Regions from separate parts of the Bradyrhizobium sp. WU425 genome, predicted to be linked through region 1. Evidence: predicted binding sites of a transcription regulator. Region 1 holds the regulator's gene; each other region holds the start of a gene.
What was found. The regulator PhoB, encoded in region 1, activates phosphate uptake and scavenging genes when phosphate is short. The targets are predictions, from matches to a motif close to TGTCATNNANCTGTCAT.

Region 1 (9,749 bases):
TGCCCTTCTGCGCGTGCAGGCGGTTTTCGGCCTCGTCGAACACGACGGATTGTGGACCGTCGATCACCTCGTCGGTGACCTCCTCGCCCCGATGGGCGGGCAGGCAGTGCATGAACAGCGCATCCGGCTTGGCAAGCGACATCAGCTGCGCATTGACCTGATAGGGCTTGAGCACGTTGTGGCGGTGCTCGCCTTCCTTGTCGCCCATCGACACCCAGGTGTCGGTCACGACACAATCGGCGCCGCGCACGGCGGCTTCGGCATCCGTGCCGAGCATGATCGGCGCGCCCGTCGCCTTGATGAAGTCGCGCATCGCCTTTTTCGGCGCGAGCTCCGGAGGCGTCGCGACATTGAGCTGGAACTTGAAGCGCTCGGCGGCGTGCGCCCAGGAGGCGAGCACGTTGTTGTCGTCGCCGGTCCAGGCCACGGTCTTGCCCTCGATCGGGCCGCGATGTTCCTCGTAGGTCATGAGGTCCGCCATCACCTGGCAGGGATGCGAGCGGCGCGTCAGGCCGTTGATGACGGGCACGGTGGCGTTTGCCGCAAGCTCCAGCAGCGCATCGTGATTGAGAATGCGGATCATGATGGCGTCGACATAGCGCGACAGCACGCGCGCGGTGTCGGCGATGGTCTCGCCGCGGCCGAGCTGCATTTCGGCGCCGGTGAGCATGATGGGCTCGCCGCCGAGCTGGCGCATGGCGACGTCGAAAGACACCCGCGTCCGCGTCGAGGGGCGCTCGAAGATCATCGCCAGGGTCTTGCCTTCGAGCGGCCTGACCGGCTGATGCGCCTTCTGCTTCGCCTTCATCGCGGAGGACGCAGCGAGCATGCGCTTGAGCTCCGACAGCGGCAGCTCGTTGATATCGAGGAAGTGCTTCGGTGTTTTATCGGGCGACTTGCTCATCAGCTTGCCGCCCGCTTGTTGCCGGACAACGCGGTGCAGGCGCGCTCGAGCCGCCCGACGCTGTCCTCGATCTCGGCTTCGGTGACGATCAAAGGCGGCAGGAAACGCACGACATTGTCGCCGGCACCGACGGTGAGCAGCTTTTGGTCGCGCAAGGCTGCAACGAGATCGCCGGAGGGCACCACGGCCTTGATGCCGATCAGGAGGCCCTCGCCGCGCACTTCGCTGACGACATCGCCGTGTCGGTCGATCACGGAGGCGAGCTTCTGCTTGAGCAGCAGCGACATCCTCTGCACGTGGTCGAAGAAGCCGGGCTTGAGCATGACGTCGAGCACGGCGTTCGCAGCCGCGATCGCGAGCGGATTGCCCCCGAAGGTCGAGCCGTGCGAGCCCGGCGTCATGCCGGACGCCGCTTCCGCGGTCGCAAGGCAGGCGCCGATCGGGAAGCCGCCGCCGAGCGCCTTGGCCAGCGACATCACGTCGGGTTCGACGCCAAGGCGGCGGTACGCGAACAGATCGCCGGTGCGGCCCATGCCGGTCTGCACCTCGTCGAAGGCGAGCAACAGACCCTTCTCGTCGCAGAGCTGGCGCAACGCCCTCAGGAAGGCGGGCGTTGCCGAACGCACACCGCCCTCGCCCTGGATCGGCTCGATCAGGATGCCGGCGGTCTGCGGACCGATTGCCTTTTTCACGGCATCGAGATCGCCATGCGCAACCTGGTCGAAGCCCTCCATCGGAGGGCCGAAACCTTCGAGATATTTTGCCGATCCCGTTGCGGCCAGCGTCGCCAGCGTGCGGCCATGGAAGGCGCCTTCGAAGGTGATCATGCGATAGCGGTCGGGATGACCCTTTGCGGCGTGATAACGGCGCACGACCTTGATCACGCATTCCAGCGCTTCGGCGCCGGAATTGCAGAAGAACACGAAATCCGCGAAACTTTCATTGCACAGGCGCGCGGCGAGCTTTTCGCCGTCCGGGCTCTGGAACAGATTCGACATGTGCCAGAGCTTGGTGGCCTGCTCCTGCAACGCCGCGACCAGCGCCGGATGGGCATGGCCGAGCGCATTCACCGCCACCCCGGAGGTGAAATCGAGATAGCGCTCGCCATTGGTCGCGATCAGCCAGCAGCCTTCGCCACGCTCGAAACCAAGGTCGGACCTGGCGAAAACGGGGAGCAAATGCGGCGCTGCGCTGTTAGTCATGATGGTCACTTGAATGTTGCGGACGGAGTGAGCGTGCATTGCGCAACGCACCATCGACCGGCCCGGAAAACGAAACGTGCCGCCTCTTGAGGGCGGCACGTGCGACTATCTTAGGCCTGGTGAAACGGGTGTCAATGCCGCCCGGAAAGCCTCGCGAAACGCTGAATCCGTAGTCTTGCGGTGCCGATTTTGCGGGATTTGGCCACGGAACATGTGGAAGCGAGTCGGCGGACTCTTGCGCGGGAGTCACGCCATATTGTAGCGTTTGGATTGTCAGATACGACATCTCGTGCAGTGGTTCTGATCTTTAAGTCCTTATGTACCGGCGTAAACGTTCGGGCGTTCAAGACGCGCCCGGCGAGCCTTAAGGGATTCTGGCGGCACGGGTTTTTGAAGGCTTAGGCATTCGCTGCGAGGCCCCAGGATGGCTGGCGCGCAGCGAGGGAAAGGGTGCAATGACGGTTTTGACCTGGTCCGATGATCGCGTCGAGCAGCTGAAAAAGCTCTGGGAGGCCGGACTTTCGGCCAGCCAGATCGCGGCGGAGCTCGGCAATGTGACCCGCAATGCCGTGATCGGCAAAGTGCACAGGCTCGGCCTTTCGGGCCGCGCCAAGAGCCCATCATCGGCAGCGCCGCGGCCGCGCAAGGCGCGCCCCGCGCAGCACATGATGCGGGTGAGCCGCCCGATCTCGCGCGGCAACACCGCGCTGGCGCAGGCCTTCGAGGTGGAGGCTGAGCCGGATCCGGTCACCTATGACAACGTGGTGCCGATGAGCCAGCGGCTGTCGCTGCTGGAATTGAACGAGGCGACCTGCCACTGGCCGGTCGGCGATCCCTCGAGCCCGGACTTCTTCTTCTGCGGTGGAAGGGCGCTGTCCGGACTGCCCTATTGCGCCCAGCACTCGCGCGTTGCGTACCAGCCGGCGTCGGATCGGCGCCGCGCACCGGTGAAGCCGGGTCCGCGGTAATCACGGCAAGTCGTCGCGCGAAGACGATTCAACAATTTCAGCGTCGTCCCGGCCTAGTGCGCAATTGCGCACGGGGGGCCGGGACCCATACTCCGAGCACGCAATAATCGTGCGGAAGGGGTCACTCCGAGTCTTCGCCAAACCACGTTCGGTGGTTATGGGCCCGGATCAGCGCTCGCTTCGCTCGCTTGTCCGGGACGACGGCTGAGAATGCAGGGACAACTCGCCAACAAACAAGCCTGCAACCCTACACCTGCTCCGCCTTGGCAAACCGATCATCCAGCGCGTAGCCGGCGCCGCGGACGGTGCGGATCGGGTCCTGCTCGCGGCCGAGATTGAGCAGCTTGCGCAGGCGGCCGATATGCACGTCGACGGTGCGCTCGTCGATATAGATGTCGCGACCCCAGACGCTGTCGAGCAGTTGCTCGCGCGAGAACACGCGCCCCGGATGCTCCAGGAAGAACTCCAGCAGGCGATATTCGGTCGGACCGAGATCGATCGGCCGGCCCGAGCGCGCCACGCGGCGCTTGTCGCGGTCGAGCTCGATGTCGCCAAAAGCAAGCACCGTCGCGAGCCGCTCCGGGCTTGCGCGCCGCAGCAGGCCTTTCACGCGCGCCAGCAGCTCCGGCACCGAGAACGGCTTGACGATGTAATCGTCGGCGCCGGTCGCAAGACCCCGCACCCGCTCGCTCTCCTCGCCGCGCGCGGTGAGCATGATGATCGGGAGCTGCTTGGTCTCGGGACGGGTGCGAAGCCGCCGGCACAATTCGATGCCTGACAGGCCCGGCAGCATCCAGTCGAGCACGATCAGATCGGGGATGTGCTCCTTGAGGCGGGTGTCGGCGTCGTCGCCGCGCATCACCGTCTCGACGTCATAGCCGTCGCCTTCGAGGTTGTAGCGGAGAAGCTCGGTCAGGGCTTCCTCGTCCTCAACCACCATAATGCGTGCGCCCATCGGGTCGTCGCTCCCTAAGTCTTCAGGTGTTCGGTACCGTGTTGGCGAAGGTCGTCATGTCGCCCTTCGGCCGCTTGTCGGTGATGGCCTGGCCCTCGATCATGTAGAACACGGTCTCGGCGATGTTGGTGGCGTGGTCGCCGATCCGCTCGATGTTCTTGGCGCAGAACATCAGATGGATGCAGAACGAGATGTTGCGCGGATCCTCCATCATGTAGGTGAGGAGCTCGCGGAACAGCGAGGTGCAGATGGCGTCGACCTCCTCGTCGCCCTTCCAGACCGCCATCGCCGCCGGCAGATCATGCGCGGCATAGGCGTCCAGCACCGACTTGACCTGCTGCTGCACGAGGTCGGTCATGTGCTCGAGGCCGCGGAACAGCTTGAGCGGATGGAAGTCCGTCTCCAGCGCCGCGACGCGCTTGCCCATGTTCTTGGCGAGGTCGCCGATGCGCTCGAGATCGGTCGCGACGCGCATGGCGCCGACGATCTCGCGCAGATCGACCGCCATCGGCTGGCGGCGGGCGATGGTGAGCACCGCACGCTCCTCGATGCGCTTCTGCAGCGCGTCGAGCTCGGTGTCGATGGCGACGACGCGCTGGCCGAGCGGGACGTCGCGGCGGATCAGCGCGTCGACGGACTCGACGATCATGCGCTCGGCGATGCCGCCCATCTCGGCGACCAGGCGAGTGAGTTCCTGGAGGTCGGTGTCGAAAGCCTTTGCGGTATGTTCAGAACCCATGTCGCGTCTCCTAGCCGAACCGGCCGGTGATGTAATCCTGCGTGCGCCGATCTGACGGCGACGTGAAGATCTTGCTGGTGTCGTCGAACTCTATCAGCTCGCCGAGATACATGAAGGCGGTCTTGTCGGAGACGCGCGCCGCCTGTTGCATGTTGTGGGTGACGATAGCGATCGTGTAATCCTCGGACAGCTCCTGGATCAGCTCCTCGACCTTGGCGGTCGAGATCGGGTCGAGCGCCGAACAGGGTTCGTCGAACAGGATCACCTCGGGCCGCACCGCGACGGTGCGGGCGATGCAGAGGCGCTGCTGCTGGCCGCCGGAGAGCGACAGGCCGGAGGCGTTGAGCTTGTCCTTGACCTCGTTCCACAGCGCGCCGCCGCGCAGCGCCTTCTCGACGCGGCCGTCCATCTCGGACTTCGAGATCTTCTCATAGAGACGGATGCCGAACGCGATGTTCTCGTAGATCGTCATCGGGAACGGCGTCGGCTTCTGGAACACCATGCCGACGCGGGCGCGCAGCAAATTGAGGTCCAGCCTGGGGTCGAGGATGTTGGTCTGATCGAGCATCAGCTGACCGGTGGCGCGCTGGCCGGGATAGAGGTCGTACATCCGGTTGAAGATGCGCAGCAGGGTCGACTTGCCGCAGCCCGACGGTCCGATGAACGCCGTAACGCGGTTGGCGCCGAGCGTCAGGTTGATGTTCTTCAGCGCATGGTGCTCGCCGTAATAGAAGTTCAGGTTACGCACGGTCACCTTCGGGGGCGCCTCGGGCAGCACCGCCGCGTGCGGCAGTCCACCGGACGCGCTCATCGACACGGAAAGATCACTCATTTTGCGGTCCTCTCGGCGCCAAGGATGCGCGCGAAAATATTAAGGGCAAGAACGGTCAGGGTGATGAGCAGCGCCCCGCTCCAGGCCAACTGCTTCCAATAGGCATAGGGGCTCTGCACGAAGTTGTTGATGGTCACAGGCAGGTTCGCCATCGTCTTGTTCAGGCCGAGGCTGAAGAACTGGTTCGATAGCGCGGTGAACAGCAGCGGCGCGGTTTCACCGGCGACGCGAGCGGTCGCGAGCAGCACGCCGGTGATGAGACCCGATCGGGCAGCCCGATAAGCGATCCGCTTGATCACCAGCGAACGCGGCAGGCCGAGCGCCGAGGCCGCCTCGCGCAACGCGTTCGGCACCAGCAGCAGCATGTCCTCGGTCGTGCGCAGCACCACCGGGATCACGATGACCGCGAGGGCGAGCGAGCCTGCGATCGCCGAGAAGCCGCGCATCGGCACCACCACGGCGCCGTAGATGAACAGGCCGATGATGATCGAGGGCGCCGAGAGCAGGATGTCGTTGATGAAGCGGATCACCGAGGTCAGCCGGTCGTTGCGGCCGTATTCGGCGAGATAGGTGCCGGCGAACATGCCGAGCGGCGCGCCGATGCCGACGCCGATCACGGTCATGATCAGCGAGCCGACGATGGCGTTGAGCAGACCGCCCTCGTTCGATCCCGGTGGCGGCGTGTTCTCGGTGAACAGCTGGACATTGAGTCCCGCCAGCCCGTTGTAGAGCAGCGTGATCAGGATCAGCGCGAGCCAGGTGACGCCGAAGGCGGTTGCGGCGATGCAGAGCCCGCGGACGACGATGTCCTTGCGGCGTCGGCGTGAATAGATCGGATTCATGGCGCTAATTCCCCGCCTTCTTTTCCAGCCGCATCAGCATCAGCCGCGCCGCTGCGAGCACGAAGAAGGTCAGAACGAACAGCAGGAGGCCGAGCAGGATCAGGCCGGATTGGTGCAGGCCGTCGCTCTCGGCGAACTCGGATGCGATCGCCGCCGAGATCGTGGTGCCCGGCGCAAAGATCGATGACGAGATCCGGAACGAGTTGCCGATGATGAAGGTCACCGCCATGGTCTCGCCGAGCGAGCGGCCCAGCGCCAGCATGATGCCGCCGATGACGCCGACCCGGGTGTAGGGGATCACCACGCTGCGGACGACTTCCCATGTGGTGCAGCCGACGCCGTAGGCGGCTTCCTTCAGGACCGGAGGCACCGTCTTGAACACGTCGACCGAGATCGAGGTGATGAAGGGCAGCACCATGATGGCAAGGATCAGCGCGGCATTGAACAGGCTGAGATAGGACGGGGGACCTGCGAAGATCGCGCCCAGCACGGGAACGCCGTCGAAGATCTTGATCATGAAGGGCTGGAACGTGTTGGCCAGGAACGGACCCAACACGAAGAAGCCCCACATGCCGTAGATGATCGAGGGAATACCGGCGAGCAGCTCGATTGCCATGCCGATCGGGCGGCGCAGCCATTGCGGGCAGAGCTCGGTGAGGAAGATCGCAATGCCGAGACCCACGGGAATGGCGATCAGCATCGCGATGAAGGAGGTGACGAGCGTGCCGTACATCGGCCCGAGCGCGCCGAGCACCGGCGGATCTGCGGAGGGCGCCCAGCGCTGCGTCCACAGGAAGGAGACGCCGTATTCTTTCATCGCCGGGAAAGCGCCGACGATCAGCGAAATGATGATGCCGCCGAGGATCAGAAGCACCGAGATCGCGGAGAGCCGCGTAATCCAGTAGAAGGTAACGTCGCCGAGCTTGAACGCGCTCAAGGCCTTGGCGCGGTCATACGGTCCGGCGTCGTCGATTACATCGCTCTGAACGGCCATCTCTGCCACGCCGATCCCCTGTACCAAATAGTATACGTTTTTTGTTGGTCCGTGCCCCGGATGTAGCGCAGCGCATCCGGGGCACGAGCGTCGCGAACCTAGCTCTTGATGTCGGCAGCCCAGGTCTTCTCGATCAGCTGAACGACCGGATCCGGCATCGGGATGTAGTCGAGCTCTTCAGCCGCCTTGCCGCCGCTCTTGAAGGCCCAGCGGAAGAACTTGATGGCTTCCTGCGAGGCCGCCTTGTCGGTGGCGTCCTTGTGCATGAGGATGAAGGTCGCCGCCGTGATCGGCCAGGATTTCTCGCCGGGCTGGTCGGTCAGGATGACGTAGTAGCCGGGAGCCTTGGCCCAGTCGGCGTTGGAGGCGGCCGCCTGGAAGGCTTCGACGGTGGGCTGCACAGGCTTGCCGGCCTTGTTGATGAGACCGGTGTAGGTCAGCTTGTTCTGCTTGGCATAGGCGTACTCGACATAGCCAATCGAGTTCTTGGTCTGGCTGATGTTGCCGGACACGCCTTCATTGCCCTTGGCGCCGACGCCGACCGGCCACTCGACCGCGGTACCCTCACCGACCTTGCTCTTCCAATCCGCGCTGGCCTTGGCGAGGTAGTTGGTGAAGTTGAAGGTGGTGCCCGAACCGTCCGAACGGCGGACCACGGTGATGGCCTCCGAGGGCAGCTTCACGTTCGGGTTGAGCTTCTTGATCGCGGCGTCGTCCCATTTGGTGATCTTGCCGAGATAGATGCTGGCCAGCGTCTCGCCGTCGAACACCAGTTCACCGGGCTTCACGCCCTCGATGTTGACGACGGGCACGATGGCACCCATCACCATCGGCCACTGGACGAGGCCGTCCTTCTCGAGCTGCTCGGCCTTGAGCGGCGCATCGCTGGCGCCGAAGGTCACGGTCTTGGCCTGGATCTGCTTAATGCCGCCGCCGGAGCCGATCGACTGGTAGTTCAGACCGTTGCCGGTCTCCTTCTTGTAGGCGTCGGCCCATTTGGAATAGATCGGGAACGGGAACGTCGCGCCGGCTCCGGTGATGTCGGCAGCAAAGGCCGCCGTCGTCGATGCGGCGACCATGCCAGCAGCGACGAGTGTTTTGAGGAAATTCATGCTGGTCTCCATACAGGGGAGCGAAGCGCCATCCGCGCCCGATCGCGCTCCCCGTGCCGCCCCTTTAGGAGCGGACAGCTGAGCTTTTACGAAGGTTTGGTGACAGTCGGATGACAGTGTTAAGCAGCTGAAATCGCTGGAATTTAGCTCAGAGCCGCAGGCTTGCCCTGGGGAAAACAGGCGGTGAAAGTGGCGCCCTGTTTGGGCACGCTTTCGATCAAAAGCCGGCCGCGATGACGGTTAAGAATATGTTTCACCAGCGACAATCCCAGGCCGGTGCCGCCCTGCGAGCGGCTGTCGCCGACATCGACCCGGTAGAAGCGCTCGGTCAGCCGCGGCAGGTGCTCCGGCGCGATGCCGGGGCCGAAATCCCGGACCAGCACCCGGATTTCCTGAGTTCCATCAGGGGCCGCGCCTGATATCAGCGACACGATAATGCGTCCACCGGAGGCGCCGTATTTGAGCGCGTTCTCGATCAAATTCTCGAACAGGCGGAGCAACTCCTCGCGGTCCCCCGCGATCAGCACCGGGGTCTCGGGCAGCTGGGTCTCGACCTCGACCTGGCGTTCCCGCGCCAGCGGCTCGAGCCCATCGGCGACCTGCAAGATGATCGGCAGCAGGTCGACCAGGGTGTCGGGCCGCACATGGGCCGACAGCTCCACCCGCGACAGCGACAAGAGATCGTCGATCAGGCGCGCCATCCGGGTGGCTTGGTTGTGCATGATGCCGAGGAAGCGCTCGCGCGCCTTGGGATCGTCCTTGGCCTGGCCCTGGAGCGTGTCGATGAAGCCGGACAGCGCGGCCAGCGGCGTGCGCAGCTCGTGGCTGGCATTGGCGACGAAATCGGCCCGCATTTCCTCGACCCGGCGCAGCGGCGTCTGGTCGTGAAAGGTCATCAGCATGCATTTGTCGGCGCCGCCAAAGGTGGTCGGCACCGGCACCGGCGTGATGGTCAGCTCCATCCAGCGATCGACCGGGACATGGTCGAGATAGGTCGCGCGCCGCGGCTCGGTGGTCGCGATCGACTCGCGCAGCGCCGTGATGATCTCGGGCGAGCGCAGCGCGAACTGGGCGAGCTCATTCCGGCGCAGTGCCGGCGCGAGCTGGGCGGCTGCGGCGTTGAGATGGATGACGCGGCCGGCGCGGTCGAGCAGCACCGCGGGATCGGGCATGCCGGCGACCACTGCGGCGACCGCCGCGC
Region 2 (9,749 bases), 1.3 Mb from region 1:
AGAAGAAGGCGTCCTGAGTTTCGGGACGATGCCACTGGAGCCGGGTCGATGGACCCGGCTCTTTCTCTTTGATCGACCACCTTTCCTGATCAGATGACCGTCGCGGTTTCGATTCTCCCCGAGCAGCAGCTCGCCGTGCTCAACGCCGCCTATCGCCAGGCGGTGGCGCGCAAGCGGCTCCGAATCCTGTCTGGAGCCGTGATCTTCGCCGCAGCACTGTGTCTGGCCGCGATCGGCGCTGAAGTGAATCTGCGCACGCTGTTCGCCCACTTTGGCAACTTCATCAGCTATTTCGACCGCATCCTCACACTCGACACCGGCCAGCGGGTCTGGACCGATGTCGGCGAGTGGCTGTGGGGCTGGCGCAAATGGCTGAGGATGCTGGGCGAGACTTTGCTGATCTCCTATGTCGGCACGCTGATCGGCGCGACTCTTGCGTTCTGCCTGAACTTCTTCGCCGCTGAAAACACCTCGCCCGCGCCCTGGCTGCGTTTCATGGTGCGGCGCCTGCTCGAATTCGCGCGCACGGTGCCCGGCATCGTGTTTGCGCTGATCTTCGTGATCGCCTTCGGGCTCGGTCCGATGGCCGGCGTGCTTGCGATCGCGATCCACTCCACCGGCGCGCTCGGCAAGCTGTTCTCGGAGATCGTCGAGAATGCCGACATGAAGCCGGTCGAAGGCGTCCGCTCGACCGGCGCAAGCTGGCTCTCCTGCATGCGCTTCGCCATCCTGCCGCAGGTCACGGCAGGCTATGCCAGCTACGCGCTGCTGCGGTTCGAGATCAACGTCCGCGAGGCCTCCGTGATGGGCTTCGTCGGTGCCGGCGGCATCGGCCAGGAGCTCGTCGTCGCCATCCGCAAGTTCTATTACTCCGACGTCAGCGCCATCCTGCTCACCATCATCGTCACGGTCTTCATCATCGACATCAGCACCGGATGGCTGCGCGGCCGTCTGTTCGGCAAGGAGGCGCGGACGTGACGGGACCGCAGGAGACCGACACTGCGGCGCTTCGCGCGCGCTATCCTGACGTGTTCGACCGGCCGGCCTCGGCGCGGCTCGCCATGCCGGCGATGAGCGTCGCGGCGCTCGCGATCCTGATTTACGGCCTCGTCGATCTCGACTTCTCGCCGTCGCGGTTCGTCGCGGGCCTCAACCAGCTCGGCTGGATCAGCCTGATGATGATCCCGCCGGATCCCGGCTCGTCGCTGCCGGTCTATCTGAAGGCGCTGGGCGAGACGCTGTCGATCGCGCTGCTCGGCACAACGCTCGCCGCGCTGTTCGCACTGCCGGTCAGTCTTCTTGCGGCGCGTAATGTCGTGCCATCAAAGCTGCTGCGCTTTCCGGTCCGACGTTTCCTGGATTCGATTCGCGGCGTCGACACGTTGATCTGGGCGCTGGTGTGGATCAACGTGGTCGGGCTCGGCCCGTTTGCCGGCGTGCTCGCCATCGCCGTGTCGGATTTCGGCGCCTTCGGAAAACTGTTCTCGGAGGCGATCGAGGGCGCCGATCAGAAGCAGGTCGAGGGCATCCGCGCCTCCGGCGGCAGCGCGCTGCACGAGATTCGCTTCGGCCTGCTGCCGCAGGTCCTGCCCGTGATTGCGGGGCAGGTGCTCTATTTCATCGAGTCGAATACGCGCTCGGCCACCATCATCGGCATCGTCGGCGCCGGCGGCATCGGCCTCCAGCTCGCCGAGCAGATCCGCGTGCTGGAATGGCAGAAGGTGTCGTTCCTGATCCTGATGATCCTGGTCGCAGTCGCCGCGATCGATTTCGTTTCGGGCAAATTGCGTTTTGCGATTATCGGGCGGCGGGCGGTGGCGTAACCTTCTTCCTTCTCCCCTTGTGGGAGAAGGTGGCGCGAAGCGCCGGATGAGGGGTCTGCATCCTCAATTCAGATCAGTGCGCGGAGGCAACCCCTCACCCGTCTCGCCGCTAGCGCGGCGAGCCACCCTCTCCCGCAAGGGGAGAGGGGCAGAGGGCAGCCAGTTCACCCGTTCTCCACCAGAAATTCCACCCGCTCCGCGGCAAAGCGCGAATGCTTGGTCACCAGCGGCTTGCCGTCGAGATCGTGATCGGTGGCGTCGACCACCAGGATCGGCCGTCCCAGCGCCAGATCGAGCCGTGCGGCGTCGGTTGCGTCGACGATACCGGCGGTGATCCGGGTCGCGCCGCGGCGATAGTCCCGGACGCCGTAATGCTCGAGCAATTTCGTCATCGAGCGGGTCGCGGCAAAGACGTCGCCCGCAGCCGGGAATAGCTGCGCCGACAGCCACGTCGTGGAGACACAGATCGGCGTGCGGTCGGCGAGGCGCATCGCCTCGATCCGGACCAGCGGTGCGCCGGTCTTGAGGCCAAGCTCCCGCGCGAGTTCGCGGGTCGCAACGTCAGCGGACGCCTCGATCAGCCGGCCATGCGGTTCGCGGCCGTCCGCGCCGACGATCTCGGAGAAACGGGTCCGCGAGCGCAGTGGATAAGCGAGCTTCTGCGCCTCGACATAGGTTCCGCTGCCGCGTTCTGCCCGCACGATGCCGCGCTCGGCAAGCGCGGCCAGCGCGCGTCGCACGGTGTGGCGGTTGACGCGATAGGTTTCGGCGATCTCCACCTCGCCCGGCAGCTTGTCGCCCGCCGCAAAGCGGCCGTCGGCGATGCCGCGCTCGATGCCGTCGGCAACGAGACGCCACAACGCGACGCCGGAGGAGGCTGTGTCCTGCATGCTCATGTGGCCGGGAAGCTACTCCAGAAATCACGCCTTTGTCACGAAACAGTCATGGCGCTCCGCTATCAAGTTGTCTAGTATCATAGACAACTTGGATTCGGCAAGTTCTGCAGAGAAGTCGGTGGATGCGGTGACCCAGCACAATAATCAGCAAGCCCAGCGCAAGGCCGCAATGGCCGTGCTGGCGCACGCGGAGGCGGACGAGATCGCCGCTCGCCTCCAAGCTCTCGCTTTGCCGGCGCATCAGGATCTGCGCGCGCCGGAAAACGGCCTCGTCATGCTGCGCGGCCGGGTCGGCGGCGATGGTGCGCCGTTCAACCTCGGTGAAGCCACGGTGTCGCGCGCCGCGGTGCGGCTTGCGAGCGGCGAGGTCGGTTTCGGCTACACGCTCGGTCGCGACGGCGAGAAGGCGCGGCTGATCGCGCTGTGCGATGCCCTGGTGCAGTCCCGCGATTTCGCCGGCGCGGTGGAGCGGGACATTATCGCGCCGTTGCGTGAGCAGCTTATGGTCAGGCGCAAGCAGGTGGCGGCCCAGACCGCCGCGACGAAGGTTGATTTCTATACCATGGTGCGCGGTGAGGGGTGAGATCATGACCACGATTGCGGAACTGCCCCCCGGGTTCGCCGACAAGGTGCTGTCGGCGCAATCGACCTTTCGTTCGGTCATGGACGCGATGGCCCGGCCGGGGTCGGTCCAGCGCATCGTGCCGACATCAGGAGCGCCTCATGTGATGATGCGCGGCACGGCCGCGATCGCGTTGACGCTGTTCGATCACGACACGCCGCTCTGGCTCGATGCGCGCATGCATGAGACTTCCGACGTCGTGAAATGGCTGAAATTCCATACTGGTGCGCCGGTGGTGCAGGATTCTTCCATCGCCAGCTTCGCGCTGATCAGCGACGGCGGGGCGCTGCCTTCGCTGGAGCGCTTCGCGCTCGGCACCAGCGAATATCCGGATCGGTCGACCACGTTGATCCTGCAGGTCGAGAGTCTGGACGGAGGGCGGAGCTTCGAGCTGCGCGGCCCCGGCATTGACGGTGTCGCGACGCTCCAGGCTTCGATCAAGCCGTTCGACCTGTTCGAGCGCCTGCGCGTCAACGAAACGCTGTTTCCGCGCGGCATCGATGTGGTGCTGGTCGCAAATGATGCCGTGGTTGCGATTCCGCGCACCACGCGTGTCGTGAGCAAGGGAAGCTAAGCATGTATGTCGCAGTCAAAGGCGGCGAACGCGCCATCGAGAACGCCCATCGCCTGCTCGCCAGTGCGCGGCGTGGCGACCAAAGCGTTCCGGAAATCTCGCTCGACCAGATCTCCGAGCAGCTTGGTCTCGCCGTGGACCGCGTCATGAGCGAAGGCTCGCTCTATGATCGCGAGCTCGCGGCGCTCGCCATCAAGCAGGCGCGCGGCGATCTGATCGAGGCGATCTTCCTGGTCCGCGCCTTCCGCGCGACGCTGCCCCGCTTCGGCGCCAGCGAGCCGGTCGAGACCGGCGCGATGCGGGTACGGCGGCGGGTGTCCTCGACCTTCAAGGACATTCCCGGCGGCCAGATCCTCGGCCCGACCTTCGACTATACCCACCGCCTGCTCGATCCCTTGCTCGCCGAGGGCTTTGTGCCGGAAGCGCCGGCGACGGCCGAAGCATCGTCTGCGCCGACCCCGCGGGTGACCGACATCCTCGGCCGCGACGGGCTGATCGAATCCTCGCCTAAGGCCGAGGAAGGCGCCAGCGTCGGCGATCTCACCCGCGAGCCGCTCAATTTTCCCGCCGATCGTGACATGCGCCTGCAAAATCTCGCGCGTGGCGACGAAGGTTTTCTGCTGGCGATGGGCTATTCCACCCAGCGCGGCTACGGCCGCAACCATCCCTTCGCTGGCGAGATTCGCTTCGGTGAGGTCGAGGTTGAATTCTCCGCGGAAGACGTCGGCTTCGCCGTGCCGCTCGGCTCGATCGAGCTCACCGAGTGTCAGATGGTCAATCAGTTCAAGGGCTCCGCGACGGAGGCGCCGTGCTTCACCCGCGGCTATGGCCTCGCCTTCGGCCAGAGCGAGCGCAAGACGATGTCGATGGCGCTGGTCGACCGCGCGTTGCGTGCGCGCGAGCTCGGCGAAGAGGCACTCGCCCCCGCGCAAGACGAAGAATTCGTGATGTCGCATTCGGACAACGTCCAGGCTACCGGCTTCGTCGAGCATCTGAAGCTACCGCATTATGTCGACTTCCAGTCTGAGCTCGGCCTGTTGCGCAAGCTGCGGAAGGAATTCACTGAGGCCAATGCGCCCGATGCCATGAAGGAGGCCGCGGAATGAACGCGCCCGCCTACAATTTCGCTTATCTCGACGAACAGACCAAGCGGATGATCCGCCGCGCGATCCTCAAGGCGATCGCGATCCCCGGCTATCAGGTGCCGTTCGCCAGCCGTGAAATGCCGATGCCCTATGGCTGGGGCACCGGCGGCGTGCAGGTGACGGCCGCGATCCTCGGGCCCGAGGACGTGCTGAAGGTGATCGACCAGGGCTCCGACGACACCACCAATGCGATCTCGATCAGGAAGTTCTTTGCCAAGACCGCCGGCGTCGCCACGACGACGGCGACGATCGATGCGACCGTGATCCAGACCCGCCACCGCATTCCGGAGACGTCGCTACACGCAAATCAGGTGCTGGTCTACCAGGTGCCGATCCCGGAGCCGCTGCGCTTCCTCGAGGCGCGCGAGACGGAGACGCGGCGCATGCACGCGCTCGCCGAATACGGCCTGATGCATGTGAAGCTCTACGAGGACATCGCCCGCTTCGGCCACATCGCGACGGCTTACGCCTATCCGGTGAAGATCAATGCGCGCTACGTGATGGACCCGTCGCCGACGCCCAAATTCGACAATCCCAAGATGGACAATTGCCCGGCGCTGCAACTGTTCGGCGCCGGCCGCGAGAAGCGCATCTATGCGATCCCGCCCTATACGCAAGTTGTGTCGCTCGACTTCGAGGACCATCCCTTCGAGCCGTACCGCTTCAACGCGCCGTGCGCGTTGTGCGCCGCTGAAAATTCCTACCTCGACGAGATCGTGACCGACGACAAGGGCGGGCGCATGTTCGTCTGCTCCGACACCGATTATTGCGAGGGACGTCAGGCCGCCGGCCATCACGGCAGCCTCAGCGCCGCGCCGTACAAGGACAAGGCGCAGGAGGCATCGAATGGCTGATCAAGACATGCTCGAGAACGACGAGCCGCTGCTGGTCGCAAAATCCCTCAGTAAGTCCTATGGCCGGATCGCGGCGTGCCGCGACGTGTCCTTTGCGCTCTACCCCGGCGAGGTGCTGGCGATCGTCGGCGAATCCGGCTCGGGCAAATCGACGCTGCTGCAGCTGCTGTCGGGTCAGCTCGCGGCCAGCGGCGGTGAGGTGTCCTACCGGATGCGCGATGGCGTCACCCGCGATCTCACCACGCTGGGCGAGGCCGAGCGGCGCTTCCTGTTTCGTACCGATTGGGGCTTCGTTCATCAGGATCCCGCGCAGGGGCTGCGCATGACCGTCTCGGCCGGCGCCAATGTCGGCGAGCGGCTGATGGCGGTGGGGTGGAATCACTACGGCCGCATCCGCGATACCGCGTCGGACTGGCTGACTCGCGTCGAGATCGACATCGCGCGCATCGACGATGCGCCGCGGACCTATTCCGGCGGCATGCGCCAGCGGCTCCAGATCGCCCGCAACCTCGTCACCGAGCCGCGGCTGGTGTTCATGGACGAGCCGACCGGCGGCCTCGATGTTTCCGTGCAAGCCCGTCTGCTCGACCTCGTGCGCAGCCTGGTCGCGGAGCTGCATCTCGCGGTCATCATCGTCACCCATGATCTCGCGGTCGCGCGCCTGCTGTCGCATCGGGTCATGGTCATGAAGGGCGGCCGAGTCATCGAGACCGGCCTCACCGATCAGGTGCTCGACGACCCCCGCGAGCCCTATACCCAGCTGCTCGTCTCCTCGATCCTGCCGCCATGAGCCTTCCAACGTAATGAGCCTTGCAAGAAGAGTTCTCCAATGACCGCCATGATCGACATCGCCGACGCCAACAAGACCTTCACGATGCACCTGCAAGGTGGCATCGAGCTGCCCGTGGTGCGCGGCGTGACCTTTCACGTCAATCCCGGCGAATGCGTCGTGCTGTCGGGGCCATCAGGCGCCGGAAAATCGTCGATCCTGAAGATGATCTTCGGCAATTATCGTTGCGATTCCGGCCGGATCGGCATCCACCATCGCGGCGCGCTGGTCGATCTCGCCACCGCCGAGCCGCGGCAGGTTCTCAACATCCGCCGCGCGACCATTGGCTATGTCAGCCAGTTCTTGCGCGCGGTGCCGCGCGTCGCGACCGTCGACGTGGTCGCCGAGCCGCTGATCGTCAACGGCCTGGCGCGCGCGGAGGCGCAAGCCCGTGCTGGCGAACTGTTGCATCGCCTCAACATCCCCGAGCGGCTCTGGCAGCTTCCGCCCGCGACCTTTTCCGGCGGCGAGCAGCAGCGCGTCAACATCGCGCGCGGCTTCATCTCGGATCTGCCGATCCTGCTGCTCGACGAGCCGACCGCGTCGCTCGACGCCGCCAACCGCGCCGTCGTGGTCGGGCTGGTAGCCGAAAAGAAGCGCCAGGGCGTCGCCATGGTCGCCATTGTCCATGACGACGAAATCCGTCATCAGATTGCCGACCGCATCGTCGACGTCACCAGCTTCGCCGCCGCGGCCTGAAGGAAATGGACATGAACGCCAAGAAGGACATCGTGATCGCCAACGCCAGGATCGTGCTGGCGGAACGGGTGATCGAGCAGGGCTGGCTTGCCCTCGCCGATGGACGCATTGCCGAGATCGGCGAGGGCAGGGCGCCCGCGGGGGCAGAGGATGCCGGCGGCGATCTGATCATGCCCGGCTTGATCGAGCTCCACACCGATCACCTCGAGGCGCATTACGTGCCGCGACCAAAAGTGTTCTGGAATCCAGTCGCCGCCGTCGTCTCCTATGACGGCCAGCTCGCGACATCAGGCATCACGACGGTGTTCGACTCGCTCCGGGTCTGGCGCGAGGATGGCGCCGAGGAAGTCGACGGCCGCGCCGGCACGCTCGCCGCCGCAATCACGACCGCTCGCGATGCTGACCTGCTCCGCGCCGATCACTTCCTGCATCTGCGCTGCGAAATCCCGATGCCGAGCGTGGTCGAGGAGGCCAGGGAGCTGATCGACCGTCCCGACGTGCGGCTGATGTCGCTGATGGACCACACCCCCGGCCAGCGCCAGTTCCGGGACGAAGGCAAGCTGCGCGACTATTATCGCGGCAAGGGCGGCGGCAAGACCGACGCCGAGCTCGACGAGCTGTTCGCGAAGCGCTTCGAATATCAGAAGGCCCATGCCGCGACCAACATGCGCGAGATCGTGGCGCTGGCCCACAAGTACAAGATCCCGCTGGCGAGCCATGACGACACCACTGAGGAGAACGTCGTGGACGCCGTGCGCGATGGCGTTTCGGTGGCGGAATTTCCGACCACGCTGGAGGCCGCGCGCGGCCTGCACGAGGCCGGCATCGACATCCTGATGGGCGCGCCGAACGTCGTGCGCGGCGGCTCGCATTCCGGCAATATCGCCGCGGTCGATCTCGCCCGCGAGGGCCTGCTCGACATCCTGTCGTCGGACTACATCCCCTCGAGCCTTCTGATGGCCGCGCTGCACTTGCCCGAGCACGTGCCCGCCATCACTCTTCCGGCGGCGATCCGCACCGTGACGAAGGCGCCCGCGGAGGCAGTCGGCCTGTCCGACCGCGGCGAGATCGCGATCGGCAAGCGTGCCGATCTGATCCGCGTGCATGTCGCGGGCCGCGTCCCCGCGGTCCGCAGCGTCTGGCGCGAAGGAAGCCGTGTCGCATGAGCGAGGCCGTCACCGTGGCGGGAAAGACAACGGGTGCGATCGGGCCCGGGCGGCTCGTGCTCGTGGTCGGTCCCAGCGGTGCCGGCAAGGACACGCTGCTGCGGCTGGCGCGGGCAGCCTGCATCGAGGATCACGACATCGTCTTCCCGCGCCGTGTCGTGACGCGGGAATCCTCGGCCGACGAAGACAATATTGCGGTGAGCCCTGACGAATTCCGTCGCGCGCGCGAGCATGGCGAATTCGCCGTGCATTGGGAGGCGCATGGGCATTGCTACGCGCTGCCCCGCGACCTCAACGACGATATTCGTGCCGGACGCGCCGTCGTGGCCAATGTTTCGCGCACGGTGATCGGCGCGCTGCGCCAGGCCTATGCAAACGTCGTGGTGGTCGCGGTCACCGCGCCGCCGGATGTGCTGGCGCAGCGGCTTGCTGCTCGCGCCCGGGACAGCGACGGCAATATCGCCGAACGGTTGACGCGCAGCGTCGACGACGCATCGGCCCAGGCCGATGTCACCATTCTCAACGCGCACAGCGCGGAATATCATGGCCGCCAGCTTCTGCGCGTGATCAGGAATCAAGGCTGGCACGAATAGCCGGCACAACAAGGAGACTGGAATGTCGGTGATCGAAACGGTCGAGCAGCTGGAGGCCATCTACGGCGTCACCAACGACGCCTCGACCGTGAAAGTCGCCGACCACGTCACCCCACTCTATCGCGTCTTCATCGAAAAGGCCCCGTTCGCCGCGCTCGCTACCATCGGACCCGAGGGGATCGACTGCTCGCCGCGCGGCGATCTCTCCGGCTTCGTCCGCATTCATGACCCAAAGACGCTGATGCTGCCGGATCGCCGCGGCAACAACCGGGTCGATTCCTTGCGCAACATCGTGCGCGATCCCAGGGTGTCCCTGATGTTCCTGATCCCCGGCTCCGGAAATGCGGTTCGGGCCAATGGCCGGGCGCATCTGTCCATCAATCCCGAGCTGCTCGCCTCGTTCAAAGTCGACGGCAAGGCGCCGCGCAGCGTGATGGTGATGACGGTCAACGAAATCTACTTCCAGTGCGCCCGCGCCATCGTCCGCTCCGATCTCTGGAATCCCGACAAGCGCATCGACCCCAAGACGCTGCCGACGCCCGGCCAGA
Region 3 (9,749 bases), 2.8 Mb from region 1:
TGTCGGTGAAGCCGCCGCCGGTGATGTGGGCAAGCCCCTTCACCGCGCCGGTCTCGCGGATCGCGCGCAGGCAGGATTTGACGTAGAGACGCGTCGGCGTCAGCAACGCGCCGCCGAGCGTCATGACGGGCGCAAACGGCGCCTGCGCCCCGAAGCCGAGGCCGGATTGTTCCACGATCTTGCGCACCAGCGAGAAACCGTTGGAGTGCACGCCCGACGAAGCGAGCCCGATCACGGCATCGCCGGCGGCGATGTCCTTGCGCGGCAAGAGCGTGCCCCGCTCCGCGGCGCCGACGGCAAAGCCGCCGAGGTCGTAGTCGCCGTCTTTGTAGAGGCCGGGCATCTCGGCCGTCTCGCCACCGATCAGGGCGCAGCCGGATTCGCGGCAGCCTTCGGCGACACCGGCGACGATCGACGCGGTCGCCTCCGGATCGAGCTTCCCGCAGGCAAAATAGTCGAGGAAGAACAGCGGCTCGGCGCCCTGCACCACGAGGTCGTTGACACTCATGGCGACGAGGTCGATGCCGATCCCGCCATGCAGGCCGGTCTCGATCGCGATCTTGACCTTGGTGCCGACGCCATCGGTCGCGGCCACCAGGATGGGATCCTTGAAACCGGCCGCCTTGAGATCGAACAGGCCGCCGAATCCGCCGATTTCGGCGTCGGCGCCGGGCCGTGCGGTGGCGCGCACCATCGGCTTGATCAGGTCGACCAAGCGGTTGCCCGCATCGATATCGACGCCTGAATCGGCGTAAGTGAGGCCGTTTTTGCGGTCGGTCATGCCCGATTTCCAGTGGGTTTGCGGCTGGTTACGTCGAATTCCGGGGACGCGCAATGGCTCGCATGGCGCGCCGCCGTATACTATGTAGAGATATCAACCGGTTCAGCCTCCAAAGGGCCGAATTCGAGGTCAGGCCGGGTGCCGGGAAGCGCCGTGTGAGTATACCGAACATCATTACTTTGGGCCGCATCATGCTGGTCCCGATCATCGTCTGGGCCATCGTGTCGAGCCAAATGGAGGTGGCGTTCGCCGTATTCCTGATCGCCGGTATCAGCGACGCGGTCGACGGCTTCCTTGCCAAGCGCTTCAACATGACGAGCGAGCTCGGCGCCTTGCTCGACCCGCTCGCCGACAAGGCGCTGCTGGTCTCGATCTACATGGCGCTCGGCATCTGGGGCGCGATTCCGCGCTGGATCGTCATCCTGGTGGTCTCGCGCGACATCATGATCGTCGCCGCCGTGATCATATCGTGGCTGTTCGACCGACCTGTGGAGATGAAGCCCTCAAAGGTATCCAAGCTCAACACTGTGGCCCAAGTGGCGTTCGCGGCGCTGGTGCTGGCCGCCCTCGCCTTCGGCTTCAAACCCGGTCCTTATGATATAATCCTGATGGGCCTCGTCACGGTCTTCACGCTCTCCTCCGTGTCGCTCTATCTTGTCGAATGGTTGCGGCACATGAGCACGATCGAGGCCAAGTGAGTTGGGAGCGGCCCCGTAAAAGGCCAACTCCCGCTCGATTAGGTCGCATCTCGTCAAACGAAGCCGGCACGCCGGCACGGAGCAAAGCAAGCGTGCCAAGCCGCGTTCATCCCCGACAGTTGGCGTTTTCGCTTCCGCATGCGGAGAGCCTGAGCCGGGACAATTTCCTCGAAGGCCCCGTCAACGCCGCCGGTCTTGCCCTCATCGACGCCTGGCCGGAATGGCCGAACCGAATCATGTGGCTGGCCGGCCCGGAAGGAAGCGGCAAGAGCCATCTCGCCGCGATCTGGGCCGAGGCTTCAGGCGCCCGCTCGACCACGGCCAATGGGCTGACCGCCGAGGCCGTCCCGGCTGCGCTCGCCACCGGCGCTCTGGTGGTCGAGGATCCCAAAGCCAGGGAATTCGACGAGCGCGCCCTGTTCCATCTGATGAATCTGGCCCGCGAGGACGGCGCCTACGTCCTCTTCACCGGACGCGAGGTGCCCGCGTCTCTCGAGATCGAGCTCGCCGACCTGCGCTCGCGGCTCCGCGCCGTCCCCGTTGTCTCGCTGCTGCCGCCCGACGACCAGCTCTTCCGCGGCCTGATCGTCAAGTTCTGCGCCGACCGCCAGCTCGCGGTGGACGAGAGCGTGGTCAGCTACCTCGCCACTCGCCTGGAGCGGTCCTCGGCCGCCGCCCGACGGGCTGTGGACCTGCTGGACAGCGAGGCCTTGCGCCTCGGCCGCCCCGTCACCCGGGCCCTGGCGGCCGAGCTGCTCCGGGATGTCTGACCAAGGCGGGTTGACGCGGCCGGGCGGCGGAACATCAATGTCATCGAAACGTCATCGCTCTAACACATGCTCCCGCGGGTTTTGCGCGTAAGTCGCAAATTGGGGCGAACTGGATGGACCGACTTCTGATGGATTCTGCGCAAGCTGTTGAAGTTAAAGAAAAAGCCCCGGAAGCCGAAGGCCCGCCGGCGATCGCATCGAGCCCCGAGCGGTTCATCAATCGCGAGCTTTCCTGGCTGCACTTCAACCGCCGCGTCCTGGAGGAATCGGTCAATCCCAGCCACCCCATGCTGGAGAGGGTGCGATTCCTGTCGATTTCAGCGAATAACCTCGACGAGTTCTTCATGGTCCGCGTCGCCGGCATCAAGGCCCAGGTGCGCGAGGGTATTGCTGAGCGCAGCCCCGACGGTCTGACCCCGTCCGAGCAGCTCGCGCTCATCAACCGGACCGTCTCGCAGCTTGCCTCCGACCAGCAGGCAATCTGGCGCGACCTGCGCGGCACGCTCGCCGACGAGGGTATCGTGCTGGTCGAGGGCAAGGAGGTCACCAAGGCGGAACGAACCTGGGTCGAGGACTACTTCCTCAGCAACGTGTTCCCGCTGCTGACGCCGCTCGCGATCGACCCGGCCCACCCCTTCCCGTTCATTCCGAGCCTCGGCTTCACCATCGCGCTCCAGCTCACGCGCGCCGCCGACGGCAAGCAGATGAACGCGCTGATCCGCATGCCCGGCAAGATCGACCGCTTCATCCGTCTGCCGGCTGACGGCAAGGTCGTCCGGCTGATCTCGCTGGAGCAGGCCACCGCGCTGTTCATCAACCGCCTGTTCCCCGGCTACAATCTTCACGGCCAGGGCGCCTTCCGCGTCCTCCGCGACTCCGAACTCGAAATCGAGGAAGAGGCCGAGGATCTCGTCCGCCTGTTCGAGACCGCGCTGAAGCGCCGCCGCCGCGGTTCGGTGATCCGACTCGAGATCGACGCCAAGATGCCGGAGCAGCTGCGCAGTTTCGTGCAGCACGCGCTGTCGACGGCCGACGACGAGGTGTTCCTGGTCGATGGCGTGCTCGCCATGAACGAGCTCTCGCAGCTCACCCGCCTTGACCGGCCCGATCTCGAATTCACCCCTTACGTGCCGCGCCATCCCGAGCGCGTGCGCGAGCAAGGCGGCGACATCTTCGCTGCGATCCGGCAGAAGGACCTCGTCGTCCATCACCCCTACGAATCCTTCGACGTCGTGGTGCAGTTTCTCCAGCAGGCGACGCGCGACCCCGACGTCGTCGCCATCAAGCAGACGCTCTACCGCACCTCCAGCAACTCGCCGATCGTGCGCGCGCTCGTGGAAGCCGCCGAAGCCGGCAAATCCGTCACCGCGCTGATCGAGCTGAAGGCCCGCTTCGACGAGGAGGCCAACATCCGCTGGGCGCGCGACCTCGAACGCGCCGGCGTGCAGGTCGTCTACGGCTTCCTCGAACTGAAGACCCACGCGAAACTCTCGATGGTGGTGCGGCGCGAGGGCGGCAGCCTCACGACCTACGTCCACACCGGCACCGGCAATTACCACCCGGTGACCGCGCGCATCTACACCGACCTCTCCTACTTCACCTCGGAGCCGACCATCGGCCGCGACGCCGCGCGCGTGTTCAACTTCATCACCGGCTACGCTGCGCCGAGCGATCTGGAAAAGATGGCGGTGTCTCCGCTGACCTTGCGCAAGCGCATCATCGAGCACATCCAGGGCGAGACCGCGCATGCGCGGCACGGCCGGCCTGCTGCGATCTGGATGAAAATGAACGCGCTGGTCGACCCCGATATCATCGACGCGCTCTACGAGGCCTCCCAGGCCGGCGTGCAGGTCGAGCTCGTGGTGCGCGGTATATGCTGCCTCAGGCCCGGTATTCCCGGCCTGTCGGAGAACATCCGCGTCAAGTCGATCATCGGACGATTCCTCGAACACGGCCGAATTTACTGCTTCGGCATGGGCCAGGGCCTGCCGAGCGCGAAAGCGGCTGTATATATCTCCTCAGCCGACATGATGCCGCGCAACCTCGACCGCCGCGTCGAGGTGCTGTGTCCGCTGCAGAATCCCACGGTGCATCAGCAGGTTCTCGAACAGATCATGGTCGCGAATCTCAAGGACAATGAACAGAGCTGGCAATTGTTGCCGGACGGGTCCTCAACGCGTATGAAGACCGCGAAGGGCGAGGAGCCTTTCAACGTCCACAACTACTTCATGACAAATCCGAGTCTGTCTGGCCGTGGTAAGTCGCTCAAGGAATCCTCGCCGCGCCGCCTCACGCGCCGTAATGAACGTCATCAATCCTGATCCGGGATCGTCGACGTGAAGCGGCCGCGCAAGCGCGGCTCGAGCGTCGCGGTCATCGACATCGGCTCCAACTCGGTCCGTCTCGTCGTCTACGAGGGACTGACGCGGAGCCTCATTCCCATCTTCAACGAGAAGACGCTGTGCGGCCTCGGGCGCGAAGTGCAGAGCACGGGACTGCTTGCGCCCGACGCCGTCGACAAGGCGCTGACCTCGCTCAAGCGCTTCCATGCGCTGTGCCGGGTCATGCAGGTTGGGCGGGTGTTTGCGATTGCGACCGCCGCCTGCCGTGATGCCTCCAACGGCGCCGACTTCATCGCGAAAGCCGAGCGCATCTGCGCGGTGAAGATCGAGATCCTGTCGGGCCCGCGCGAGGCGCGGCTGTCGGCGCTTGGCGTGATCTCCGGCATCCATCATCCTGACGGCATCGTCGGCGACCTCGGCGGCGGCTCGCTCGAACTGATCGACGTGCGCAAAAACACCGTGCGCAGCGGCGTGACGCTGCCGCTCGGCGGCCTCGCGCTGCAGGACCTCGCGCATAAATCCCTGAAACGCGCCGACCGCATCGTGCGCGAAGCGCTCGATGGGGTGCCGCAGCTCAAGGCGGGGAGCAGCCGCAGCTTCTACGCGGTCGGCGGCACCTGGCGCGCGCTTGCGCGCATCCACATCATCCAGAGCGGCTATCCGCTGCAGGTGATGCACGGCTATTCGATTTCGGCGGCCGAGGCGCTCGATTTCTCGCGTCGTCTCCGCCGGCTTGCGGCCGCCGGCATGCTCGCCGACATCGAGATCGTCGCCGATGCCCGGCGTCCGCTCCTCACCTATGCGGCGCTGGTGCTCGAGCACATCATCCGGGTGGCGAAGCCGAAGACCATCGTGTTCTCGACCTTCGGCGTGCGCGAGGGCCTGCTGCACGAGAAGCTGCCGGAGTCCGAGCGCAACAAGGACGGACTGATCTGCGCGGCCGAGGAGCTGAACCAGCTGCTGTCGCGTTCGGCAAAGCACGCCCGCGAGCTGATCGCCTGGACCGACCGCCTCGCGCGCGTGGTGAAGCTGCGCGAGACCGAAGAAGACCGCCGCCTGCGCCACGCCGCGTGCCTGCTGTCCGACATCGGGTGGCGCGTGCATCCCGACCATCGCGGCGAGCAGACGCTGAGCCTCGTCGTCAACGGTAATTTCGGCGCGATCACCCACACCGAGCGCGCCTTCGTCGGGTTGTCCGTGTTCTATCGCTATGCGGGCCTCAGCGAGGAGAACCAGCCGCCGGTCGCCATGCAGGAGCTGCTGACGCCGGCGCAGCTCGAACGCGCCCGCCTGCTGGGCGCGGCCTTCCGCGTCGCACATCTGATCTCGGCGGCGCGTCCGGGCGTCTTGCCCGCGACGCATTTCCGCAGCATGGGCCGCAAGCTGTTGCTGGTGTTCGAGCACCGCCTCGGCGATCTCGTCGCGGATCGAGTCGGCAGCCGCTTCCGCGCGCTCGCCCGCCTGATCAACCGCGCCGGCTCGATCGTCCGACGCTAGCGCTTTTCCCAAGAGATCATGCTCAAAAGATAGATCTACTCCGCCGAGGCCTTGACGTGGCGTTCGGAGGACTCGAGCGCGGCCGCGCTCATGCTGCGGCGGCGCCAGATGGAGCCGACGACCAGCACGACAACGACGCCGAGAGCTGCGCAGAGATAGTCGCCGCCTCCGCCGCCATGGGCGAATTGCGGCGGGATGCGCAAGGCGCCGAGCATGTTGTCGAGCGAAGCGCCGAACGGACCGTCGAACAGCGCATGCAGCCTCGGCGCGATGCCGGGATCGGTCGCGATCACTTCGCCCGCGATCCAGCCGAGCAGCGCCGCGCCGGCCCACACCAGAACCGGCAGCTTTGCGAGCAGCGCCATGATCAGCGCCGCGCCGGCGACGATCAAGGGCACGCTGATGGCAAGACCGAGCACCAGCAAGGGCACGCTGCCATTGGCGGCCGCGGCCACCGCAATGACGTTGTCCAGGCTCATGACGATGTCGGCAACGACGACGATCTGCACGGCCTGCCACAGATGCGACGCCGACTCGACGCCGTCCTCGTCCTCTTGCTCCGGCACCAGCAGCTTGGCCGCAATCACGATCAGCGCGAGGCCGCCCACCAGCTTGAGGTACGGCAACTCCATCAGGCTCGCGACGATGCCCGTGAAGATGATCCGCAGCAGCACCGCGGCGCCCGCACCGAGGATCATGCCCCACAGCCGATGCCGCGGCTTGAGGCCGCGACAGGCAAGCGCGATCACCAGCGCATTGTCGCCGGACAAGAGGATGTTGATCCAGATGATCTTGCCGACCGCGACCCAAAAGGTCGGTTCGGCCATCTCAACGCGGAACTGGGTGAAGAATGCCCCGATCGTAGCGGGATCGAAGATCTGCCAGAGCCAGTTCACACTACGTCCTTTCGCCGCGTCTCGTTACCTTATCGGCTGACGGATCAGCCGACGATCTCGTTGCCCGAGAAGAACTGCGCGATCTCGATCGCGGCGGTCTCCGGCGCATCCGAGCCGTGCGCGGAGTTCTCGCCGATCGACTTTGCGTAGAGCTTGCGGATGGTGCCGTCAGCCGCCTTGGACGGATCGGTCGCGCCCATCACGTCGCGATACTTGGCGACGGCACCCTCGCCTTCCAGCACCTGGACGACCACGGGGCCCGACGTCATGAACTCCACGAGCTCACCGAAGAAGGGGCGCGCCTTGTGGACCGCATAGAAGGTCTCGGCCTGTTCCTTGGTCATGCGGATACGCTTCTGCGCGACGATGCGCAGGCCCGCCTTCTCGATCACGGCGTTAACCGCACCGGTGAGATTGCGCGCGGTGGCGTCGGGCTTGATGATCGAGAAGGTGCGTTCGATGGCCATGATGTTGTCCTTGAAGAGAAACAGTGGTTCGGAGTTGCCGGGCTTATATCGGCGCCTTCGCGATACGGCAAGCGACCGCCCAAACGGGCTCGCGGGGGCTTCGCCGCAGGCCGAGGGCGAGTGTTCACCTGAACCGATACTTGTAGATGGCGGCGATCTGGGCGTCCGAAGGTCGGCGTCGGGCTTAGGGCCGCTTTCGACCCCATGACGTTGAGTGCTGACCTCTCGTGTCTCGATTCGCGGACGAAACGGGAATCAGGTGTTCACCCCTTCGTGCGAACGCTCCATGGCACGCTTGTAGGCGTCGCGGCCGGTGGTGCGGGCGAAATAGGCCTGTTCGGCGTCGCCGAGGGTGATCCCGCAGTTCCGTTGGCCCAGGTTCAGGGCGTAGGTCACCGAGATGTCGGCTGCTGTGAAAGCCTCGCCGGCAAGGTAGGACGAGTCGGCAAGCCGTTGGCTGACAAGCTTTAGCCGCTTCTGGAACGACTGCAGGCACCAGGTCGCGCCCCAGTTCTCCCGTTCGGCGTCGGGCGCGATGAAGCGGCTGACGACGACGGGCATCATCAGGGTCGCGAGACCGGCTTCGCCCAGATGCAGAAATTGCTGGTAGGCGGGGAACGTGGGATCCTGCGGCGCGGGCGCCAGCGGCGTCGGCCCGTAGCGGGCCATCAGGTACTCCATGATCGCGATCGACTCGACCATGACGACGTCGCCGTCCTGGATCGCCGGGATGTAGTCAGCGGGGTTGGCCGCCAGGAACTCGGGGTCCTGCTTGGCGGCCAGCATGTCCACCTGCCGCACGCGGTAGGGAAGGCCCATCTCCTCCAGCACCCATACGACCCGGATCGATCGCGAGGTCTGTCCGCCCCAAACGGTGATCACGCGAAGGCCCCTTCCTGGTGTGACTGAGGATCGACCATGGCAGGTCTATATGACCGTAGCACTCAAGGCAGACGCGAAGCTTAGCTTCAGCGTGGTCTCCTTCCCATCCATTGCGGACGCGTGGTGGGTCCCCTTTCAGGGTTGGAAGTCCAACGTGGATTACAATGATTTCACCCAGATGAACCCATTCTGAAGGCCTCGTCAGGGTTTGGTTCAGCCTCGCTCGGATAACCTCGGGTCCATCGAAACCAAAGCCTCTTTCAGAGGCAGACCGTTTCGGCGGCCTTTCCATCGACGCGATAGCCCCGCGCCAACAGATTTGAGGAGATCACCATGTTGAGGAAACTTTCCCTCGCCGCCGTCGCCGCGGTTGCGCTTGGTGCCGCGCTGGCGCCGACCTCCGCCTCCGCGCACTGGCATGGTGGCGGCGGCGGCTGGCACGGCGGCGGTGGCTGGCACCACGGCAACGGCTGGGGTGGACCGCGCTTTTATGCCCGCGGCCCCGTCGTCTCCTACGGCTATGGCGGCTGTTATGTGCGCCGGCTGGTCCCAACCCCCTGGGGACCCCGCTGGCGGATGATCAACCGCTGCTACTGAGCCCGACAGCACCTTTCCAAAGATACCTGAGCCCCCAAGGTACCTTCCAGGCGAAGCCCCGGCGTCCCCCAGCGCCGGGGCTTTGTATTCGGAGAGGATATTGCGCGGCTTCACACAATTTTTGCTAGAATGCCGCGCAATCGCCGCGAGTGGCGAAACCATTTGGGGGCCAAGGACTTGGTACCGTGTCGCTTCTTTGAGAACACGGAACTCTGCGATGGTTAGCCTTTTCGCCGACGATAGCGAGCAAATCGACCGGCGCACCAGCCGCTCGATCCGCGATGCGGTGGGCGAACGGCTCCAGCAGAGCCTGCGGCCCGAAGCCAGGCTGCCGACGCACCTCGAGCAACTCCTCAATGAGCTGAAGCAGCGCGAGCGCGATTCGCACTGAGTTGACAAGCACCGGCTTGCAAACACAGAAAAACGGGTTGCGTTTGATCGCGGGTGCGGTGACAAGGCCGCATGCTCTCCATCACCGACCTCTCCATCCGCCTCGCCGGACGCCTTCTGATTGACCAGAGTTCCGTGCAGATCACGCCCGGATCCCGCGTGGGCATGGTCGGTCGCAACGGCACCGGCAAATCGACCCTGTTCAAGGTGATCCGCGGCGAGCTCGCCGCCGAGCACGGCACGGTCAGCCTGCCGCCCCGCTGGCGCGTCGGCAGCCTGGCGCAGGAAGCGCCGAACGGCCCCGAGAGCCTGATCTCGGTCGTGCTCAAGGCCGACCTCGAACGCGACGCACTGCTCACCGAGGCCGAGAGCGCGACCGACCCGCACCAGATCGCCGAGATCCAGACCCGGCTGGTCGACATCGACGCG

Region 2: phnF (phosphonate metabolism transcriptional regulator PhnF) is a predicted target of PhoB. The motif match lies at 2,753-2,769, and genes of this name have one in related genera.
Region 3: BcanWU425_RS23185 (RNA degradosome polyphosphate kinase) is a predicted target of PhoB. The motif match lies at 2,288-2,304, and genes of this name have one in related genera.

What each region holds. Positions count from the first base shown of each region.
Region 1 is NZ_CP088089.1:7,594,901-7,604,649, forward strand. It holds gene argF (ornithine carbamoyltransferase) at 1-904, opposite strand, end outside; gene BcanWU425_RS36160 (aspartate aminotransferase family protein) at 904-2,106, opposite strand; gene BcanWU425_RS36165 (GcrA family cell cycle regulator) at 2,562-3,074, shown strand; gene phoB (phosphate regulon transcriptional regulator PhoB) at 3,322-4,029, opposite strand; gene phoU (phosphate signaling complex protein PhoU) at 4,052-4,768, opposite strand; gene pstB (phosphate ABC transporter ATP-binding protein PstB) at 4,779-5,600, opposite strand; gene pstA (phosphate ABC transporter permease PstA) at 5,597-6,442, opposite strand; gene pstC (phosphate ABC transporter permease subunit PstC) at 6,447-7,436, opposite strand; gene pstS (phosphate ABC transporter substrate-binding protein PstS) at 7,535-8,548, opposite strand; gene BcanWU425_RS36200 (ATP-binding protein) at 8,692-9,749, opposite strand, start outside.
Region 2 is NZ_CP088089.1:1,006,594-1,016,342, forward strand. It holds gene phnD (phosphonate ABC transporter substrate-binding protein) at 1-17, shown strand, start outside; gene phnE (phosphonate ABC transporter, permease protein PhnE) at 94-978, shown strand; gene phnE (phosphonate ABC transporter, permease protein PhnE) at 936-1,823, shown strand; gene phnF (phosphonate metabolism transcriptional regulator PhnF) at 1,988-2,719, opposite strand; gene phnG (phosphonate C-P lyase system protein PhnG) at 2,838-3,302, shown strand; gene phnH (phosphonate C-P lyase system protein PhnH) at 3,307-3,915, shown strand; gene BcanWU425_RS04755 (carbon-phosphorus lyase complex subunit PhnI) at 3,918-5,021, shown strand; gene BcanWU425_RS04760 (alpha-D-ribose 1-methylphosphonate 5-phosphate C-P-lyase PhnJ) at 5,018-5,914, shown strand; gene phnK (phosphonate C-P lyase system protein PhnK) at 5,907-6,704, shown strand; gene phnL (phosphonate C-P lyase system protein PhnL) at 6,744-7,442, shown strand; gene BcanWU425_RS04775 (alpha-D-ribose 1-methylphosphonate 5-triphosphate diphosphatase) at 7,454-8,608, shown strand; gene phnN (phosphonate metabolism protein/1,5-bisphosphokinase (PRPP-forming) PhnN) at 8,605-9,201, shown strand; gene BcanWU425_RS04785 (pyridoxamine 5'-phosphate oxidase family protein) at 9,224-9,749, shown strand, end outside.
Region 3 is NZ_CP088089.1:4,757,058-4,766,806, forward strand. It holds gene purM (phosphoribosylformylglycinamidine cyclo-ligase) at 1-781, opposite strand, end outside; gene BcanWU425_RS23175 (CDP-alcohol phosphatidyltransferase family protein) at 937-1,479, shown strand; gene BcanWU425_RS23180 (DnaA ATPase domain-containing protein) at 1,572-2,249, shown strand; gene BcanWU425_RS23185 (RNA degradosome polyphosphate kinase) at 2,378-4,570, shown strand; gene ppx (exopolyphosphatase) at 4,586-6,088, shown strand; gene BcanWU425_RS23195 (TerC family protein) at 6,124-6,984, opposite strand; gene ndk (nucleoside-diphosphate kinase) at 7,029-7,451, opposite strand; gene BcanWU425_RS23205 (glutathione S-transferase family protein) at 7,707-8,333, opposite strand; gene BcanWU425_RS23210 (sulfur globule protein precursor) at 8,667-8,930, shown strand; gene BcanWU425_RS23215 (hypothetical protein) at 9,148-9,321, shown strand; gene BcanWU425_RS23220 (ABC-F family ATP-binding cassette domain-containing protein) at 9,393-9,749, shown strand, end outside.